One region of the Pantoea sp. X-Soil-TKNS-1279 genome, then DNA from elsewhere that is predicted to be linked to it. Evidence: predicted binding sites of a transcription regulator. Region 1 holds the regulator's gene; each other region holds the start of a gene.
What was found. Region 1 encodes sigma-54, which starts transcription at its own class of promoters, with help from an activator protein. Its sites were predicted from a motif close to GTTGGCACANNTTTCGCTNT; they were not measured.
Positions count from the first base shown of each region.

Region 2: the regulator sigma-54 is predicted to act here: its motif matches at 4,463-4,482, upstream of AC6I8N_RS04395 (gamma-glutamyltransferase family protein).
Region 3: the regulator sigma-54 is predicted to act here: its motif matches at 5,530-5,549, upstream of AC6I8N_RS12540 (branched-chain amino acid ABC transporter substrate-binding protein).

Region 1 is NZ_AP035948.1:573,650-580,907, reverse strand. It holds gene mlaF (phospholipid ABC transporter ATP-binding protein MlaF) at 1-102, opposite strand, end outside; gene AC6I8N_RS02590 (calcium/sodium antiporter) at 329-1,309, shown strand; gene kdsD (arabinose-5-phosphate isomerase KdsD) at 1,326-2,306, shown strand; gene kdsC (3-deoxy-manno-octulosonate-8-phosphatase KdsC) at 2,320-2,886, shown strand; gene lptC (LPS export ABC transporter periplasmic protein LptC) at 2,883-3,461, shown strand; gene lptA (lipopolysaccharide ABC transporter substrate-binding protein LptA) at 3,430-3,984, shown strand; gene lptB (LPS export ABC transporter ATP-binding protein) at 3,990-4,715, shown strand; gene rpoN (RNA polymerase factor sigma-54) at 4,764-6,197, shown strand; gene hpf (ribosome hibernation promoting factor) at 6,219-6,506, shown strand; gene ptsN (PTS IIA-like nitrogen regulatory protein PtsN) at 6,681-7,163, shown strand; gene rapZ (RNase adapter RapZ) at 7,216-7,258, shown strand, end outside.
Region 2 is NZ_AP035948.1:972,929-980,186, reverse strand. It holds gene AC6I8N_RS04425 (pyridoxal-phosphate-dependent aminotransferase family protein) at 1-509, opposite strand, end outside; gene AC6I8N_RS04420 (amino acid ABC transporter ATP-binding protein) at 531-1,262, opposite strand; gene AC6I8N_RS04415 (amino acid ABC transporter permease) at 1,243-1,899, opposite strand; gene AC6I8N_RS04410 (amino acid ABC transporter permease) at 1,896-2,564, opposite strand; gene AC6I8N_RS04405 (transporter substrate-binding domain-containing protein) at 2,577-3,362, opposite strand; gene hpxU (MurR/RpiR family transcriptional regulator HpxU) at 3,555-4,394, opposite strand; gene AC6I8N_RS04395 (gamma-glutamyltransferase family protein) at 4,515-6,101, shown strand; gene hpxX (oxalurate catabolism protein HpxX) at 6,111-6,296, shown strand; gene AC6I8N_RS04385 (AtzE family amidohydrolase) at 6,293-7,258, shown strand, end outside.
Region 3 is NZ_AP035948.1:2,653,906-2,661,163, reverse strand. It holds gene AC6I8N_RS12560 (hypothetical protein) at 1-967, opposite strand, end outside; gene AC6I8N_RS12555 (response regulator) at 1,190-1,936, opposite strand; gene AC6I8N_RS12550 (NCS2 family permease) at 2,364-3,662, shown strand; gene AC6I8N_RS12545 (AMP nucleosidase) at 3,871-5,325, opposite strand; gene AC6I8N_RS12540 (branched-chain amino acid ABC transporter substrate-binding protein) at 5,661-6,776, shown strand; gene AC6I8N_RS12535 (ABC transporter permease subunit) at 6,859-7,258, shown strand, end outside.

The DNA.
Region 1 (7,258 bases):
GCCCGCCGGTACCGTTAAGGATATGTCGTCGAAGATGGTGCGATCTCCGCGCGAAAAGCTCACGCCACGAACCTCAACCAGATTCGCTTGTTGCTGGATCATCTTTACCTCTTAATGGGGATCGGGCGTTATCGTGTCCGGGGATGGTAGCCTGTAAGGCCGCAATGCACGAGAGTTTTACAGAAACTTACCCACCCGGTGTGGCGAAAACCGCCTTAAAATTTACTTTTGCCTCTCAGACAGTCAAAATCAGCGCCTGTTTCAATGCGCTAATGTTTTTACCCGTCGGTCAAGGTGTGCCGACACCCCCGGCCATCAAGGATTTTTCATGTTCGTAGCCACTGCCCTGCTGTTCATTGGATTGATTTTACTGGCTTACGGTGCTGACCGATTAGTTTTCAGTGCCGCGATCCTCAGTCGATCCTTTGGCATCCCGCCATTAATCATCGGTATGACGGTGGTCAGCATCGGCACTTCGCTTCCAGAATTGATCGTCTCTTTCTCCGCCGCGCAACATGGGCAGATGGATTTAGCAGTAGGCACAGCTCTGGGTTCGAACATCACCAATATTTTGCTAATCCTGGGCGGCGCGGCGCTGCTGCACCCCTTAACCGTCCACTCCAATCTGATTCGTCGCGAACTCCCGTTAATGCTGCTGGTCTCACTGCTGAGCGGCATCATGTTGTTTGATAATCATCTTAGCCGCCTCGATGGTGTGGCTTTGTTGCTGATTGCGCTGGTTTATCTGTTGGTGGTGATCCGCATCGCGCGCCGGGCCGAACGCGAGAACAATGACACCCTGACGCGCGAACAATTAGCCGAGCTACCACGCGATGAAACCGGTAATACCGTGGCCTTCCTGTGGCTTGCCGTGGCGTTGCTGATCCTGCCTATGTCGACCCGGATGGTGATCGATAACGCGACGGTCTTTGCCGACTATTTCGGGGTGAGTGAACTGGTGATGGGCCTGACGCTGATCTCGGTAGGTACCAGCCTGCCAGAGCTGGCGACTGTGATTGCCGGGGCCATGAAAGGCGAGGACGATATCGCCATCGGCAACCTGATCGGTGCCAACATTTATAATCTGGCTATCGTACTGGGCCTGCCTGCGCTGATTCATCCGGGCAGTATTGATCCCCACGCGTTTGCCCGGGATTACTGGGTCATGTTGGGGGTTAGCGTGTTGTTCGCCCTGCTGTGCCTGCAACCGCGACGCCGAATTGGCCGGGCAGCAGGCACCTTGTTGTTAGCTGGATTTATCGTGTGGGTGTGCTGGCTGTGGCTTAGCCCCATGTTTACCCCAAGTTAATAAGGACAGACTGAGCATGTCACATCAGCGACTGGATTTTGACTTTCAACAGGCGGGCAAAGCGGTGCTGCGCATTGAGCGCGAAGGACTTGAGCAACTCGATCAATATATCAATGACGATTTCTCCCGCGCCTGCGAAATGATCTTTGCCTGTCGGGGCAAAGTGGTGGTGATGGGTATGGGCAAGTCCGGACATATCGGCAAAAAAATCGCCGCCACGTTCGCCAGCACCGGAACGCCAGCGTTCTTTGTTCATCCGGCGGAAGCCAGCCACGGTGACCTTGGCATGGTCAGCACCGATGATGTGGTGGTGGCCATTTCTAATAGCGGCGAATCCAACGAAATCCTCGCGCTAATCCCGGTTCTTAAGCGACAGAAAGTCCAGCTGATTTGTATCACCAGCCGTGCCGACAGTGCGATGGGACGTGCCGCCGATGTGCATCTGTGCGTTAAAGTGCCACAGGAAGCCTGTCCTCTTGGGCTGGCCCCAACTACCAGCACCACCGCAACGCTGGTGATGGGCGATGCGCTGGCCGTCGCGCTGCTGGAAGCGCGTGGCTTTACCCAGGAAGATTTTGCACTGTCCCATCCCGGTGGAGCTCTCGGACGTAAACTGCTGCTGCATGTCAGCGACATCATGCACAGCGGCGACGAGATCCCGCATGTCTCTCGGGATGCCTCACTGCGTGATGCGTTGCTGGAGATCACGCGTAAAAATCTCGGCCTGACGGTGATCGTTGATGACCTGATGAAAATCGAAGGCATCTTTACCGACGGTGACTTGCGTCGGGTGTTTGATATGGGTATCGATTTCCAGTCAGCCAGCATCAAAGATGTGATGACACGCGGCGGTATTCGCGTACGTCCCAACCTGCTGGCCGTTGACGCCCTTAATCTGATGCAAAACAAAAACATCACTGCGCTGCTGGTGGCCGATGACGATCGCCTGCTCGGTGTGGTACATATGCATGACATGCTGCGCGCTGGCGTTGTCTGAACAGGAAAAGAACATGAGTGTTGAAACAGCTGCAATCGAGACCTGTTATGGTCCGGTAAGCGCAGAAGTGATGGCGCGCGCAGCGCAGATCCGCCTGCTGATTTGTGATGTGGACGGCGTAATGTCAGATGGCCTGATTTATATGGGCAACAGCGGCGAAGAACTGAAAGCTTTCAACGTGCGCGATGGCTATGGCATTCGTTGCCTGCTGACCTCCGGCATTGAAGTGGCTATTATTACCGGCCGCAATGCCAAACTGATGGAAGATCGCTGCAAAACCCTCGGCATTACGCATCTTTACCAGGGACAATCGGATAAGCTTTTGGCCTGGCGCGAACTCCTGGATAAACTGTCATTATCTGCGGAACAGGTGGCGTATATCGGTGATGACCTGATCGACTGGCCGGTAATGGCCCGCGTGGGTCTGAGCGTAGCGGTCGCCGATGCGCACCCGATTCTGTTGCCGCGCGCGCATTACGTCACCCGCATTGCCGGTGGCCGCGGTGCGGTACGTGAACTTTGCGATCTGATCTTAATGGCGCAGAACAAATTTGAGGATGCCAAAGGGCAATCAGTATGAGTAAAAGCAGGCGTTGGATAACGCTGATTCTGGCCCTAATCGCTCTGGTGCTGATTGGCTGGAATCTTACCAACCAGGATGAGAGCAAAGCGCCGGTTACCACCAACGACCAGGAGCCGACTTACACCAGTTCGACTTCTCACACCGTGGTGTACAATCCAGACGGTGCGCTGGCCTACAAACTGATTTCGGATAAAGTGACCTACTTTGCTGCCGATGAACTGAGCTGGTTCGATAATCCGGTGATGACCACTTACGACGTGAATAAAATTCCGACCTGGTCTGTGCGCGCCGATAAGGCAAAGCTCACCAAAGATCGTATGCTTTATCTTTACGGCCACGTTGAAGTGAACACCCTGACGCAGGATTCGGAGCTGGAACGCATTAAAACCGATAATGCGGTGGTCAATCTCGTCACCCAGGATGTTACCTCAGACGATCAGGTCACCCTTTATGGCCGCAGTTTTAACTCTACTGGCATGAAGATGCGCGGCAACTTACGGACGAAAAATGCCCAGTTGATTGAAAAGGTCAAATCCTCCTATGAAATCCAAAATGAAAAACAACAGCCTTAAATTACTGCTGGTCAGCGCCCTGTTAGCCACCAGCTTGCCCGCTCTGGCATTAACCGGGGATTCTGACAAACCCGTGAATATCGATTCAGAGAATCAGTCGCTGGATCTGCAAGGCAATGTCGCTACCTTTACCGGCAACGTCATCGTGACTCAGGGATCGATCAAGATCACCGCCGACAAAGTCGTCGTCACTCGCCCGGGTGGTGACAGCAAAAAAACCATCGTTGATGCCTGGGGCAACCCGGCAACCTTTTATCAGATGCAGGACAACGGTAAGCCGGTACAGGGTCATGCGGCCAAATTGCACTATGAACTGGCGAATGACTTTGTTGAGCTGACGGGTAACGCCTACATTGAACAGTTGGATAGCAATATCAAAGGCGATCGCATCACCTATCTGGTGAAAGAACAGAAAATGCAGGCCTACAGTCAGGGCCAGAGCAAACGCGTGACCACCGTGCTGGTGCCGTCGCAGTTGCAGGACAAAAACGGTTCATCCCAGAGCCAAAAGAAGAGTAACTAATTTCTATGGCCACACTGATCGCTGAAAACCTGGCGAAAGCCTACAAAGGCCGCCGCGTGGTAGAAGACGTTAGCCTGCAAGTTAAATCCGGTGAAATTGTCGGATTGCTTGGCCCCAACGGGGCCGGTAAAACCACCACCTTTTACATGGTGGTCGGGATCGTGCCGCGCGATGCCGGTCGTATTGTGATTGATGATGAAGACATCAGCATTCTGCCGCTACATGCGCGTGCACGTCGCGGCATTGGTTATCTGCCGCAGGAAGCCTCGATTTTCCGTCGCCTCAGCGTTTACGACAACCTGATGGCCGTATTGCAGATCCGTGACGATCTCAGCGAAGAGCAGCGTCAGGATCGAGCCAACGAACTGATGGAAGAGTTCCACATCGAACACCTGCGTGACAGCATGGGTCAGGCACTCTCCGGCGGTGAACGCCGTCGTGTCGAGATTGCCCGCGCGCTGGCTGCCAATCCTAAGTTTATCCTGCTGGATGAACCATTTGCCGGTGTTGACCCAATTTCCGTCATTGATATCAAGAAGATCATTGAACATCTGCGCGACAGTGGGTTGGGTGTGCTGATTACCGACCACAACGTACGCGAAACCCTTGCCGTTTGTGAACGCGCTTACATCGTCAGCCAGGGGCATCTGATTGCTCACGGCACACCCGATGAAATACTTGCAGATGAGCAGGTTAAGCGTGTTTATTTGGGCGAAGAGTTCAGACTCTGATAAGGTGTCGGAACCTCCGACGTTTGCTTAGGAAATTCAATCCGGATTATGAAGCAAGGTTTGCAACTCAGGCTCAGCCAACAGCTGGCGATGACACCCCAGTTGCAGCAGGCAATTCGCTTGCTGCAACTCTCTACGCTTGAACTCCAGCAGGAATTACAACTGGCGCTGGAAAGCAACCCATTGCTCGAACAATCAGAACTCCATGAAGAAGTAGACGCACGCGAATATCAGGAAAGCGAAGCCCTCGACACCCGCGAGGCTCTGGAACAGAAGGACATGCCGGAAGAGCTGCCGCTCGATGCAACCTGGGATGAAATCTACACCGCCGGAACGCCTTCCGGTACGGGTACCGATTACCAGGATGATGAGCTGCCGGTCTATCAGGGCGAAACCACGCAGTCGTTGCAGGATTATCTGATGTGGCAGGTTGAGCTGACACCGTTCACCGATACCGACCGCGCCATTGCGACTTCGATTGTCGATGCCATTGACGACACCGGTTATCTCACCGTGACGCTCCAGGATATTTGCGACAGCATCGGTGATGAAGAACTGACGCTGGAAGAAGTGGAAGCGGTATTGAAACGCGTACAGCGTTTTGATCCGGTCGGCGTTGGCGCACGCGATTTGCGTGATTGCCTGCTGGTGCAGCTGTCCCAATATGCCGCCGATACGCCGATGCTGGCGGAAGCACGGTTGATTGTGAGCGATCATCTCGATCTGCTGGCCAATCACGATTTCCGTAGCCTGATGCGCATGACGCGTCTGAAAGAAGATGTGCTGAAAGAGGCAATGTTGCTGATTCAGTCGCTTGATCCGCGTCCAGGTCAGTCGGTCAACACTAGCGAACCTGAGTATGTCATCCCGGATGTACTGGTACGCAAGGTCAGCACCCGCTGGACAGTTGAGCTAAATGCCGACAGCGTACCGCGTCTCAAAATTAATCAGCACTACGCTGCGATGGGCGGTGCGGCGCGTAATGACAGCGACAGCCAGTTTATCCGCAGCAATTTACAGGAAGCCAAATGGCTGATTAAGAGCCTGGAGAGCCGTAACGACACGCTGCTGAAAGTGACTCGCTGTATTGTCGAGCAGCAGCAGGCGTTTTTTGAACAGGGCGAGGAGTACATGCGTCCGATGGTGCTGGCGGATATCGCCCAGGCCGTGGATATGCATGAATCCACCATTTCCCGTGTTACCACGCAGAAGTACTTGCATAGCCCGCGTGGCATCTTTGAACTGAAATATTTTTTCTCCAGTCATGTGAATACCGAAGGTGGCGGCGAAGCCTCCTCGACGGCAATTCGTGCGTTGGTGAAAAAATTGATCTCTGCGGAAAATCCCGCAAAACCCTTGAGCGACAGCAAACTGACCTCCATGTTATCTGAACAGGGCATCATGGTGGCCCGCCGTACGGTTGCTAAGTATCGCGAGTCTTTGTCCATCCCGCCCTCGAATCAGCGCAAGCAGCTGGTTTGAATGTATTGAGAAGGAAGACCTATGCAAATAAACCTTACCGGACTGAATGTAGAGATTACCGAGCCGCTGCGCGAATTTGTAAATAGCAAATTTGCCAAATTGGAACACTATTTTGATCGCATTAATCAGGTCTATATTGTTCTGAAAGTGGAAAAGGTAACGCAGATTGCTGATGCAACACTGCATGTGAACGGCGGTGAATTGCACGCGACATCGGAAGCGGAAGACATGTACGCGGCGATTGACGGATTGATCGACAAGCTTTCCCGTCAGTTGACCAAACATAAAGATAAACTGAAAAAACACTAACCTTCACGCTTGCAGAGTACTGATAGGTTCGGTACTCAGAGCACAGAATGGGGCGGGCTGACCGCCCCGTTTTGTCATCTGCGCAAGCGCCAACAGGAGACACTGCATTTTTCCCGTGATAAGGGGTAAAGTGGGTGATCCTCGCGGCTATGTGAACTCGCAAGTGAAACGATGATGAACAACGATCTGACACTGGAATTGAGCTCGGTCCTTACGCTGGACTGCACCCGCAGCGGCGTACACTGCCAGAGTAAAAAACGTGCGCTGGAAATAATCAGCGAACTGGCAGCCAAACAGCTCAATCTGCCTCACCAGACGCTTTTCGAAGCGATCCTCACCCGTGAACGCATGGGCAGTACCGGTATTGGCAATGGTATTGCCATTCCACATGGCAAACTGGAGGAGGACACGCTGCGCGCCGTAGGCGTGTTCATTAGCCTCGATCAACCTATCGCTTTTGACGCGGTGGATAACCAGCCTGTGGACCTGCTGTTTGCACTACTGGTGCCCGCAGACCAGTGTAAAACCCATCTGCATACATTATCGCTGGTGGCAAAACGTCTGGCAGATAAAACCGTCTGTCGCCGTCTGCGCGCTGCGCAGAGCGATGAAGAACTCTATGCCATTATCACAGAAGCGCAGGAAGACCACCCTTAAGCGACAGATACTTTTACCGGCCAATGCGCCGGTTTAAAACGGGAGAAATGTGATGGTGCTGATGATCGTTAGCGGTCGGTCAGGCTCAGGAAAAT
Region 2 (7,258 bases), 400 kb from region 1:
AGCACGCCATATTTCTGACAAATCGCCCCCAGCTCGGCCAGCGGTTGCAGCATGGTAGTGGAGGTGTCGCCCTGCACCGTCAGCAGCAGACGCGGCTTGATACGTTTGATGGCATCTTCGATCTGATCCGGTGTGAACACCTCGCCCCACGGCACTTCAATGGTGTGCACTTCCGCACGGCAGCGACGCGCGATTTCACACAACAAATGACCAAAACGACCAAACACCGGCACCAACACTTTGTCACCCGGACGGATCGCTGACAGCAGGACCGCTTCGATCCCGGCGCGTGAGGTGCCGTCGATCAACATCGTCCAGCGGTTTTCGGTGCGGAATACGCCACGATACAGCGCCATCACCTCATTCATGTAATTCGTCATCGCCGGATCGTATTGACCAATCAGTTGCGTCGACATGGCGCGCAGCACGCGCGGATCGGCGTTGATCGGTCCCGGCCCCATCAGCAGACGCTGCGGCGGATTGATTTGCGGAAATTGCGTGATGTCCATGATGAATTCCTTGTTGATGTCTTAGAGACGGACCGTCGAGATAAACTGTTTCAACTCCGCCGTTTGCGGATTGGCGAACAACGTTTTGCTGTCGCCCTGCTCCCAGACGCGCCCCTGATGCATAAAGACCACTCGATCGCCCACATCGCGGGCGAAGTTCATTTCGTGTGTCACGAGAATCAGCGTCATACCTTCGGCAGCCAGCTGCTCCAGCACTTTCAACACTTCACCCACCAGCTCGGGATCGAGTGCGGAGGTGATCTCGTCACAAAGTAATACTTTGGGTTGCATTGCCAGCGCACGGGCGATCGCCACACGCTGCTGCTGACCACCCGAGAGATTGGCCGGGTAATAATCCAGGCGTTCACCGAGGCCAACTTTTTCCAGCATCTGCTTCGCCAGTTCCCGGCATTCGGCTTCGCTTTTTTTCAGCACGCGGCGCGGAGCCAGCATCACGTTTTCCAGCGCCGTCATATGCGGGAACAGGTTAAAACTCTGGAACACCATTCCGACCGAGCGGCTGATTTCACGCGCCTGCGATTCACGGTCGGTAATGGTCATCCCGCCCAGTTTGATGCTGCCTTCCTGATAGCCTTCCAGCCCGTTCATGCAGCGCAGCAGGGTACTTTTGCCCGATCCGCTCCGTCCGATGATGGAGATCACTTCGCCCATTTCGATATCGAGATCGACACCTTTAAGGACGTGGTTGTCGCCGTAGTACTTCTGTACCTGATTAATGGTGATGAGCGGCATTGAATTTTTTCTCCAGGTACTGGCTGTAACGCGACAGCGGATAACACATCAGGAAGTAACCCAACGCCACCAGGCCAAATACCTTAAACGGCTGATAAGTCACGTTGTTCAGAATGGTGCCGGCTTTAGTCAGTTCGACAAAACCAATGATTGAAGCCAGCGCGGTGCCCTTGATCACCTGCACGGCAAAACCGACCGTTGGGGCGATGGCAATGCGGATTGCCTGCGGGGCAACCACGCGATACAGCGTCTGGCCGAAGGTCAGACCCAGGCAGCGCGAGGCTTCCCACTGCCCTTTCGGCAAGGCACGGATGCTGCCGTACCAGATATCCACCAGAAAGGCGCTGGTGTAGAGCGTCAACGCCAGTGAGGCGGCGGTCCAGGGGGCAACGTCGATGCCAAACAGCGCGACACCGAAGAAAGCCAGAAACAACTGCATCAGCAGCGGCGTCCCCTGGAACAGTTCGGTATAACCACGAATCACCCGCATCAGCCACGGCTTACGCAGCAGGCGCAGAAACAGCAGCGGCAGGGTCACCAGCGTGCCACCAAAGAAGGCCACCAGCGACAGCAAAATCGTCCAGCGCGCCGCCAGCAGCAGGTTGCGCACGATATCCCAATCGGTAAACGTGGTCATGATGGCTGCGCTCCAAACCATTTACGCCCTACGGCCAGCAGTAGCTGACGCATGGCAATCGACAACGCCAGGTAGATCAGCGTCGTCACCAGATAGACTTCAAAACTCAAAAAGGTGCGTGACTGAATCAGGTTGGCGGCGAAGGTCAGTTCCTCATAGGAGACTTGCGATACCACCGAAGAACCCAGCATCACGATGATGCACTGACTGACCAGCGCCGGATAAATACGTTGCAACGACGGCGGCAGCACCACACGCAAAAACGTCTGGCTGCGGGTCAGGCCGAGTACACGGCCCGCTTCCCATTGCCCCTTTGGTGTCACCTGGATACCGGCACGAATTATCTCGGTGCTGTAGGCACCGAGGTTAATCAGCATCGCCAGCAGCGCAGCTTCGCCCGCCGTCAGTTTCAGACCAAGATTGGGTAAACCAAAGACGATAAAAAACAGCTGCACCACAAAGGGCGTGTTACGAATCAGCTCGACGTAAATGCCCCAGATGCGCCCCGCCAGGCTGGGTTTACCGCTGCGTAGCGCGGCACCGAGAATACCCAGCGCGACGCCACCCACCGTTGCCAGCACCGTCAGTTGGATGGTGACCCACAGCCCTGCCAGTAACTCCGGCCAGTGTGGCCACAGCGCAGCAAAGTTAAGTTGCCCAATCATTGGCCGTCCTTCTTATGCGCCGAGGTTGGCCGGCAGTGGCGCTTTCAGCCACTCTTCGGACAGTTTGTTCAGGGTGCCATCTTTAATGCCCTGCTCGATAAGCGCATTCACTTTATCTTTCAGCGCTGGCTCGTCTTTCTTCAGACCGATAAAGCACGGGGAGTCTTTCAGCATAAACTGCGCCACCGGGGCTTTGGCCGGGTTCTGACGGGCAATCGCTGCGACGACCAGGTTACCGGTGGCGATAAACTGCACCTGACCTGAAAGATAAGCAGACAGCGTGGTGTTGTTATCTTCGTAACGTTTCACCTCGGCATCTTTCGGAGCGATACCGGTCAGAACCATATCTTCTACCGCACCACGGGTTACACCGATGGATTTGCCGCTCAGCGCCGCCGCATCTTTGATTTCTTCGCCTTTCGGACCAAATACGCCGAGGAAGAACGGTGCGTAAGCACGGCTGAAGTCGATCACTTTTTCACGCTCGGCGTTTTTCCCCATGCTGGAGATCACCAGATCGACTTTGTCGGTTTGCAGGTAAGGCACACGGTTGGCACTGGAAACGGGCACCAGCTGCAACTTCAGTTTCATCTCTTTGGCGAGGTACTTCGCCATGTCGATGTCGTAGCCCTGCGGCTGTAAATCGGTGCCGACAGAACCGAACGGCGGGAAGTCCTGCGGCACGGCAATGCGGATCACGCCGCGTTTCTGGATGTCCTGCAACTGATCGGCCATTGCGCTACCAACCTGCGCCATCATCAGAGCAGCGCCCGCTACCGCCATTAAAACTTTTTTCATTATGCACCCCGGTGAGTTTATGTGAAACAAAAGATTCTTGATGAATCGTTCTGCAACTAATGTGCCAACCGAAACAAAAAGAACACTTCCACGTAAAATCAGGGTTTCTGCATTATCAGACGAAAAAAAACGGGCGCATTGCCCGTCTGTGATTCTGATCAAAAAAGGTGCAAAGCACCAAAAAGGTGCCCTTTAACGGTGTTCCAGCTCATCCAGATGCTGATAAAGGTCGGCAATCTGGTGAATTCGCTGACGCCCCTCTGACAACATTTCATGCAGCAACGCATTGGCCAGCAGGTTAATCAGACTCATGGCAGAAGCGTAGCTATCGAAGGCGGAGACGCTGTCGAGCGGCGCACACAACTGCCAACGCGCCAGGGTGAGGATGCCCTGCGCCTGGGGTTCGCACAGCGCCAGTACCGGAATGTTGCTCTGCTGCAACTGCTGCATCAACGGACGGATAATGCGTGGACGGCGACGAAATGCCATCACCACCACCACATCATCAGGGGTGATATCCACCAGCTCCTCACCCAGCGTCTGACCCGGTTGCGGCAGCACATGGACCTGAGGACGGGCCTGCATCAGCTGTTGGCGCAGGTGCAGCGCTACCGGATAGGCGTTACGCATACCAATGATAAACAAGCGTTTTGCCTGTGCCAGCGCCTGAATCACCTCACCAAATTGCTGCGGGTCGATGCCGTTGACCCACTGCGTCAGGTTCGCCATCTCCTGCTTATAATGGCGCGACAGCAGCGTGTTGCCCTGCACAGCATCACGGTTGTCGGTCAACGGCATGCCGCTCTGGCGCAGCGTGCGCAATTCATCGCGCATGTCTTTATATTTTTCGTAACCGAGGCGCTTAAACAGCCGGCTCACCGTGGCTTTTGATACCCCGCTCAGCCGCGCCAGCTCGGCGCTGTTGTAGCTGATCAGGTCATCAAAATGGTCAAAGACAAAATCGGCAATGCGCTGCTCCTGCGGCGACAGTTGCGGATAGTGACTGCGGAGGCGTTCATCTAGCTGTTTCATCATTCGTCCTGTAACTTTCGTTTCATCACAAGCTAGCATAAATCGATCCACAATGGTGTCCGACCAAAACTGGAACAGCTCTTGCTATAACTTTGCCATGTACCCAAAAATGAGTTCACTATGATACAGAGCAATATGGCCCCGTTAGGTATGGCCGTAACCCCGCATCATCTCGCCAGTGAAAGTGCCTTAGCCGTGCTGCGCGAAGGTGGCAACGCCATCGAAGCTATGGTGGCGGCTGCCGCCACTGTCGCCGTGGTTTACCCGCATATGAATGGTTTAGGTGGCGATGGCTTCTGGCTGATCGTGCCTCCCGGTGGTGATCCGATCGCCATTGACGCCAGCGGTGCTGCCGGTTCACTGGCGCACTTTGATTTCTACCACGGCGCAACAAAAATTCCACACCGTGGCCCCAAAGCGGCCCTGACCGTGGCCGGTACCGTCAGCGGCTGGCAGGAGGCGCTGGCTTTCTCTGCTGAGTTGGGCAGCCCGGCACTGCCGCTGGCACGTCTGCTGCGCGATGCCATCCGCTACGCGGCCGACGGTATTCCCGTCACCGCTTCACAGGCGGCAGCGACAGCAGCGAAACGTGATGAATTACAGGACCAGCCCGGTTTTGCCGCCAACTTTTTACCCGATGGCGAAGTACCTGCCGCAGGCAGCCGCTTTACCCAACCGGCGCTGGCGAACACGCTGAGTTTGTTATGCGAACAGGGGTTAGACAGTTTTTATCGCGGTGAGCTGGCGCACCATCTGGCGCGTGAGATGTCCGCGCTGGGTATGCCGATCACGCTGGAAGATTTGCAACGCCAGCAGGCACGCCGCTGCACGCCGTTGCATCTGGCCCACAGCGAAGGCGACATCTGGAACATGACCCCGCCGACCCAGGGGCTGGTATCGCTGGCGATTCTCGGCATCACCGATCGCCTCAACATGGCGGAAGCGGATGACGCGCAGACCGTGCACCGCATCGTTGAAGCCACCAAGAAAGCCTTTGGCCTGCGTGACCAACATATTACCGATCCGCGTCATATCGACATTGATGTGCAGAGCCTGCTGGATGCTGATCATCTGGCTGGCCTCGCCGCGCAGATTGATGATGCGACTGCCGCTCCCTGGGGCACCGGTAAAGGCCCCGGTGATACCGTGTGGATGGGGGTGATGGACAGCAGCGGGCTGGCAGTCTCCTTTATCCAGAGCATTTACCACGAATTCGGTAGTGGCGTGGTGCTGCCGGGTACCGGCATCACCTGGCAAAACCGCGGTGCGGCTTTCAGTTTACAGCCGGGCCACCTGTTGGCACTGGCACCAGGCAAACAGCCCTTCCATACCCTTAACCCGGCGGCGGCACGGCTGAAAGATGGCCGCACTATGGTTTACGGTTCAATGGGTGGCGATGGTCAGCCACAGACCCAGGCGGCGATCTTTACCCGTCATGTGATTCAGGGGCTGCCGTTGCAACAGGCGGTGAGCGCACCACGCTGGCTGCTGGGCCGCACCTGGGGACAATCCTCTGACTCCCTCAAGCTGGAAGCGCGTTTCGCGCCGGAAACGGTGCAGCAATTACGCGAGCTGGGTCATGAAGTGGAGGTGTTGCCCGATTTTAGTGAGGTGGTGGGTCACGCAGGTGCCATCATCCGTCATAACAACGGCATGTTTGAAGGCGCATTTGACCCTCGCAGCAACGGCAGCGCCGCAGGTTTCTAAGGAGAAAAGATGACGACACAACCGGACTGGGCCGCCTATATCGCCCAGATGGAACAGATTCTGGCGCTGGAGCTGGATGAGGCGCGCCGCGCCGAGCTTTTAACCCAATTCAACCGTATTGCCGCGATGGCCGAACCCTTGATGGCCTTTCCACTCGACGATCGCATGGAAGTGGCGGGAGTGTATAAGCTATGAAACTTTCCACCCTCTCGATAAGCGCGCTGCAACAGGCACTGAGCAACGGTGAGATTAGCGCACGCGCCATTGCCGAGCAGACATTGACCGCGATTGAACAACATAACCCGGCGCTGAATGCCTGGACCGAAGTCACCGGTCAGCGCATGTTGAAAGAAGCGGGTCAGCTGGATACGCAACGCCAGCGCGGTGAAACGCTCCCCCCGCTGGCGGGAATTCCCTATGCGGTGAAGAACCTGTTTGATGTCGCCGGGCACAGTACCCTGGCCGGTGCCAGCCTGTTCAGCGAACGTCCTGCGGCACGCGACGATGCCTGGGCAGTGAGCAAACTGCGCCAGTCAGGCGCGCTGCTCTCCGGCATGTTGAATATGGATGCTTACGCATACGGCTTCACCACCGAAAACACCCATTACGGACCCACGCACAACCCGCGCGATCTCAGCCGGGTGGCGGGCGGCTCCTCGGGCGGTTCCGCCGCTGCGGTCGCTGCCGGATTGGTGCATTTCTCCCTCGGGAGTGATACCAACGGTTCGATTCGCGTACCGGCCTCGCTGTGCGGCATTTATGGTCTGAAACCGACTTTTGGTCGCTTATCGCGTAGCGGCAGCCATCCGTTTGTTGCCAGCCTTGACCATATCGGTCCGTTTGCCCGCTCAATAGAAGACCTCAGCCTGGTGTACGACACCTTACAGGGTGCGGATGCCAGCGATGCGTTTCAGGCTGCCCAACCGGTGACGGCAGCCAGCCCAACCCTGACTCAAGGACTTGAAGGGCTGCGTTGTGGTGTGCTGGGCGGTTTCTTCTCCACCTGGTGTGATGATGACGCGCGAGCCGCGCTGGCTATTGCTGCCAAAGCGCTGACAGCCAGCGATGAAGTGACAATGGCGAATGCCGAGATTGCACGCTCTGCCGCCTTTATCCTGACCGCTGCCGAAGGGGGGAATCACTATTTGCCGAAACTG
Region 3 (7,258 bases), 2.1 Mb from region 1:
AGTGAAGTTTTTGTAGTGAGTTTAAAATTTCCTTGGTGTTGTTTTTTGTTGCGCATATATCTTTTTGCAAAGATGTTATTTCATTATTTAACATTTCTTTTCTTTGCTCATTTAATGTTTTATTTATTTGTTTATTTAATGTTTTTAATTCCCCCTTCCTTCTGTCTGATTCTAAAAATAATAACATCAATGACTTGTCGACAGCGGTGAGTGTTTCCTTCAGTGTGGAGGAATCGTCATTGCTTATTTTTTCTATTTCAGATGCCATCATTTTTGTTATATTTTTGATGGGGTTTTTATCTTTTCCTTTAATGGGTGGAGATGAATATAAATCATCGGTTTTACTAAAGTGCTTATCTACAGAATTCTTGTATTCTGTTAGGGTGTCTTTATCAAAGCCGTTATTACATGCACCTGCCAGCAATCTATACATCTCATTTGACATGTATGCAGAGGCTCCTACTCTTGAATGCTGGTTACCTAATTCTGAGAGCGGGTATATTATTTCATTAAAATCCTTTTCCCTGATCTCTGCGCTAATACCATCAGATGCGAAGCGATCACCAATAAATTGAAAGAGCTTCTCGATTGCAGGCCTTATATTGTCAGTTACTGTTCCTGGGATAATCTTTTCGATTTCCATTCCAGTTTCATTTTTTTTATGATATTCAGTTATCATGCTTATCAGAGCATGTAGTTTTTCTCCGGTCAGCCTTTTCTTTTCCAGAATATTAATGAATTTTAAGCGGTCAATTGTATTAATTTCTATTTTTTTATGGCTATTTGATTTAAGGTTTGGCAAATGTTTTGAAAGTTGAGTTCTTGAGGAGGAGGACTGAGTTGAATGTGGTAGATGAGAGGTGTTAATCACAGAAGTAGCAGCTATCCTTCCTTGAGGGGGGCTGTCTACAGAACTAATCGTTATTGGAACTGTAGGGTTAGTATTTAGTGTAAGACGATTGCCCATAAAATATCTCCCGAGTAAGTTTACGTTCCATCCCATCTCCCCTGCTTCGGGGAACGCTCCGAATAATTCAAACGGATGGAGCCTGTACACGATTCTGAGTAAATACCTTTTCTCAGAGATGACCGTCCATAATGGTCACTGGGCGTGATAATAAAGCCTTTCATTGCCTCAGACCACTCGCTCTCTGGGGGATATCCATTTTTGTGATCTGGCAGGAATTATTCAGGCGATTTGTGTGACATGCACGGCAGAGGCCGGGCGCATCACATCCGCAGAGAAAACATAACCCAGACCACGGATGGTGCGGATCAGGCTCGGCTGATGCGGGTTCATCTCAATCTTGCGGCGCAACCGCATGATCAGCACGTCAATGGTACGGTCGAACACATCCAGCGTTTCGCTGTGGGTGAGCTCCAGCAACTGGTCGCGCGTCAGTACTTTGCGGGCATGACACACCAGGGCGCGCAGCAACGCATATTCACCCTGGGTTAACGTCACCGTCTCACGCTGGGGGTTAAACAGTTGGCAGCGCGTTTCATCCAGTCGCCAGCCGTTAAACTGCCAACCCTCGTCCTGGGTGCTGACGGGTTGCGCCAGCCGACCACAACGGCGTAATGCTGCACGCGCCCGCGCAACAACCACGCGGGGATTAAACGGTTTGGCGATATAATCGTCAGCGCCCATCTCCAGACCCACCACCATATCCGCTTCTGATCCCATGCCCGTTAGCATGATCACCAGCAGCTCAGGCCGTTGGCGCTGCATTTGCTGTAGCACCAGCAGACCATTGGTGTCCGGCAGCATCATATCCAGCATCACCAGCGAGATTTCCGGGTGTTTATCCAGCAACGTCAGCGCATCTTTTCCCTGATGGCAGCTGAATACGGTAAAAACATGTTCACTCAATACATCGTGCAGCAGTTCGCACACCGCGCGATCGTCATCCACTACCAGAATTGCGGGCTTCATTACGGGCCTCTTTTGTTATGGAAGGGTTAACGAGAGTGTATACCGACCACTTTTGCCTGCTTAATCAGGCAACAGAAACGTGAGCGGCATCGCCTGACAGAGTTTGAAAGCGTGCGTTACCGCAATCTTTTTTCGCTACCCGGTTGACGGATGGGAAAACGATTGCGCGCACATGGTGCAATGCACCATAATCGCGCCTCGTTCTGGTTCAGAATTGTCTGAGTCTAAGATACAGTCGTGAAGGTAAACGATTGCGTCCTGTTATGGCATAGCAATTGCTATGAGGACAGGGGGAAAGGAGTTTAGTAACAAGGCGGATTGATGGCCGAGCATGCAGCCGTCTGCCTTTTCCCGCAACAATAACGCGCATGCACACCCCATTGGCAAGAGAACGCACGTCAGTGACGTCTCCCCATCACGAGAGATGATGATGTTAGAAAAACTATTCAAGCTAAAAGCGCACAACACAACGGTCCGCACCGAAGTTATCGCGGGCATAACCACCTTCCTGGCTATGGCCTATATCCTGTTTGTTAACCCAAGCATTTTGGGTGCGACAGGTATGGATAAGGGCGCGGTTTTCGTGGCCACCTGTCTGGCGGCGGCAATCGGCTGCGTGCTGATGGGCCTGATTGCGAACTACCCGATTGCGCTGGCGCCGGGTATGGGCCTCAACGCCTTCTTTACTTACACCGTGGTGCTGCACATGGGCTACACCTGGCAAATCGCGCTGGGTGCGGTGTTCCTGTCAGCCTGTATCTTCTTTGCGTTGTCGGTGTTCAAAATCCGTGAATGGATTATCGCCAGTATTCCGCTGCCGTTGCGTGCCGGGATTGCTGCCGGTATCGGCCTGTTCCTGGCGCTGATTGCGCTGGAAGGCGCGGGTATCGTGGTGGATAACCCGGCGACCCTGGTGGGCCTGGGCGATCTGACCAAACCTGGCCCGCTGCTGGCGCTGCTGGGCTTCGTCATCATCGTGGTACTGGAAGCACGTCGCGTGACCGGCGCGGTGCTGATCGGCATCCTGATCGTGACATTCCTGTCGATGGGTATTGGCCTGACGCCGTTTGGTGGCGTGTTCTCTGCACCGCCGTCTATCGCTCCGACCTTTATGCAACTGGACATCGCCGGTGCCTTTAACGTGGGCCTGGTGAGCGTGATTTTCGCCTTCCTGTTTGTCGACGTGTTCGACAACACCGGTACGCTGCTGGGTGTGACCAAGCGTGCGGGTCTGGCGGATGAGCAGGGCAACGTGCCGAAAATGGGCCGTGCGCTGATCGCCGACAGTGCGGCTGCGCTGTTTGGTTCTCTGCTGGGGACTTCAACCACCACCAGTTATGTTGAATCGGCAGCGGGCGTCAGCGCCGGTGGCCGTACCGGTCTGACCGCGATTGTCGTGGCTATTCTGTTCGTGCTGAGCCTGTTCTTCTCGCCGCTGGCGGGTAGCGTGCCGGTATTCGCCACTGCGCCTGCGCTGCTCTTCGTGGCGGTGCTGATGGCTTCTGGCCTGGCGGAGATTGACTGGAAAGACATCACCACGGCTGCGCCGGTGACGGTCACTGCGCTGACCATGCCGCTGACTTACTCGATTGCTAACGGTATCGCGTTTGGGTTTATTACCTGGACGGTGGTGAAGCTGCTGAGTGGCCGTACCAAAGAGGTGAATGCGGCGCTGATTATTATGTCGATCCTGTTTGTGATTAAGCTGGGTTGGTTGAGCGCGTAATTAACCTCACCCTGGTCCCTCACCCTAACCCTCTCCCGCAAGCGGGAGAGGGAACCGATCGAGCAAGCAATCTCTCCCGCAAGTGGGAGAGGGAACCGATCGAGCATATGGCACATCTCCCTCTCCCTTATGGGAGAGGGCCGGGGTGAGGGTCACAGACCGCACCTGCCCAGAGGGCCGGGGTGAGCGTCACCAACCGCACCTGGTCCTACCTGAACGGCGGTTCATTAAAGGTGCGTAATTTGCGCGAATGCAACTTATCACCCTCCGCCCGCAGCAACTCCACCGCACAAATCCCAATCTGCAAATGCTCCGAAATCGCCCCTTCATAGAAGCGATTCGCCTGGCCTGGCAGCTTGATCTCCCCGTGTAGCGGCTTATCTGAAACGCACAACAAAGTGCCATACGGCACACGGAAGCGGTACCCTTGCGCCGCGATAGTCGCGCTCTCCATATCCACCGCCACAGCGCGACTCAGGTTAAAGCGCAACGCCGAAGCGGAGTAACGCAGCTCCCAGTTACGGTCATCGGTGGTCACCACGGTGCCGGTACGCAGGCGTTGTTTGACCTCTTCACCTGGCATGCCGCTCACCGCTTTGGTGGCGTCGTACAACGCGCGCTGTACTTCGGCAATGCTGGGGATCGGGATATCCGGCGGCAATACACTGTCCAGCACATGGTCGTCACGCAGATAGGCGTGGGCCAGCACATAATCGCCAATGGTCTGGCTTTCGCGCAGGCCGCCGCAGTGACCAATCATTAACCACGCATGGGGACGCACCACCGCCAGATGGTCGCAGATGGTTTTGGCATTGGATGGCCCCACGCCGATATTCACCAGCGTAATGCCGCGACGATTGGGTGACGTCAGGTGCCAGGCGGGCATCTGGTGCTTCTTCCACGCCAGGTCCGACATCATCGCTTCCGGATCCTGGGTTTCTTTAGTGATCACCACATCGCCAGCACAGGCAAGGCTGTCGTAAGGTGTGTTCGGATCCTGTACTTGCTCAATCGCCCAGCGCACAAACTCATCGACATAACGCGTGTAGTTAGTGAACAGCACGAACGGCTGAAAGTGCTCAACGGCGGTGCCGGTGTAGTGACGCAGACGCGCCAGCGAGAAGTCGGTACGCAGCGCATCAAAATGCGACAGCGGGAACTGCGCGTCGGCGTTGAACAGGCCATCGGCGGTTTCATCACCAATCTGCGACAACTCGGTGGTGGGGAAATGACGGGCGATGCTGGCGCTCATGGAACGATCCAGCGACAGGTCCGAACCGTCGATCACGTAAGGGTAGGGGATCTCCTGCTGAGAGGGACCGACCTCAATCACCACCTCGTACTCTTTCTCAATCATCGACAGTTGCTCGCTCAGGTAATGACGCAGCAAAGCCGGACGGGTAATGGTGGTGCTGTAGCTGCCGGTATGGGTGAAGCGGCCCCAGGCACGGGTGCGGTTCTGCTGCGGGCCATCGCCCGCCCAGGTAAGGCGCAGTTCCGGGTAAACAAACAATCCCTGCTGCCGTGCCGTTTCATCCGGCAGACGTCCCTGTTCGGTAAAGTCACGAATTGCGCTGCGTAAAGCCGCAACCGCGTTGTCGTACAGGCGTTCCAGTTCATCCAGCGCCTGCTGGCTGCTGATACCGTTCCGTTGTGTAGTCATAGGTTCTCCCTCCGAAATTTGGGCCGATTTGGCTATAGCATAGCGGGTAAACCCCTCAGCACCATGAAGAATCTGTGATCGACCGCATTCTGCACCATCAGAGTGCTGGTGTGTCGGCAAACGCTGGCTATGGTTAAGATCAGCAGACGTGTTCCCGCCGCTTTAACGCGCTGTCGGTGCAAAAATTTGTCACCAATGCTTACCTTTGGCGAGGTTTTTGCTTAATCGTTAACCGTGGCCCTGCTGGCCACTCATCGCACTTCGTTAAGTTTCAGAAATTGATTTCTCCCAGGCCGTGGTATGGCTCCGTTCCTGACCCGTTGAGGATTGAAAGCATGTCTTTGAAATTCATACAAGTACCATTGAAGGTCGTGATTGCTGGTTGCCTGAGTGCGGCGTTTTATGCCCAGGCTGACATTAAAATTGGTGTAGCCGGACCCTTTTCCGGCCCTAATGCCACTTACGGCGCACAGTATTGGAAAGGTGCCACTCAGGCGGCGGATGATATCAACGCTGCCGGAGGCATTAACGGCGAGAAAATTGTGCTGGTGCAGGGCGATGACGCCTGTGAACCAAAACAGGCGGTGGCGGTAGCCAACCGTCTGGTGGATCAGGACAAGGTGCTGGCAGTGGTCGGCCACTTCTGCTCCTCCTCCACCATGCCCGCCTCTGAAGTGTATGACGATGCCGGTGTGCTGGCGATCACCCCCGGTTCCACCAACCCACAAATCACTGAACGCGGCATGAAAACCATGTTCCGTATGTGTGGCCGTGACGACCAACAAGGGGCGATTGCGGCTAACTACATCATCGATAAGTTGAAGGCCAAACGCGTGGCGGTGATCCACGATAAAGACACCTACGGTCAGGGGCTGGCTGATGCGACCAAAGCGGCACTGGAAAAACGTGGCGTCAACGAGGTGTTATATGAAGGTCTGTCGCGTGGTGAGAAAGACTTCAACGCGCTGGTTACCAAAATCGCCTCGGTGAAACCGGATGTGGTCTACTTTGGCGGTTGCCACCCGGAAGCGGGGCCTCTGGTGCGTCAGATGCGTGAACAGGGCGTTACGGCTGCTTTCTTCTCCGGTGACTGCATCGTGACGGAAGATATGGTGACTGCTGCCGGTGGCCCGCAATACACCAAAGGGGTCTACATGACCTTTGGTCAGGACCCGCGTCAGATCCCGGATGGTAAAGCGGTGATCGCCAAGTTCCGCGCGGGTGGTTTTGAGCCGGAAGGTTACACCCTGTATGCCTACGCCTCGGTGCAGGCTCTGGCCGCTGCGTATAAAGCCGCAGGGAAAGATAACGCCAAAGCCAGCGACTGGCTGAAAGCGAATAGCGTCGATACCGTAATGGGTAAAAAAGCCTGGGATGGCAAAGGCGACCTGAAAGTCTCGGATTACGTGGTCTACCAGTGGGACGATAAAGGCAAATATCACCAGCTGTAAGCTGACACGCGGCCCCGCGTGCAGCGGGGCCATTCGCGATTGGGCGCGAGGTTTGCGCTCCCCTTAAGCACGGGACTTGCATATGGACGCCTTCTTTCTTCAGCAACTGGTGAACGGCCTGACGCTGGGCGCGGTTTACGGGCTGATTGCTATCGGCTACACCATGGTGTACGGCATTATCGGCATGATCAACTTCGCCCACGGCGAGGTGTATATGATCTCCGCCTATCTTTGTGCCATCGGGCTGGGCCTGCTCAGCTTCTTCGGCATCCACTCCTTTCCACTGCTGATTTTCGGCACCCTGATCTTCACTATCGTCATCACCGCCGTGTATGGCTGGACCATTGAGCGCATCGCTTATCGCCCGTTACGCAACTCCACCCGTCTTGCGCCGTTGATTTCGGCGATTGGGATGTCGCTGATTTTGCAGAACTACGTGCAATTGAGCCAGGGACCGAATCAGCAGGGCATCCCCACGTTGA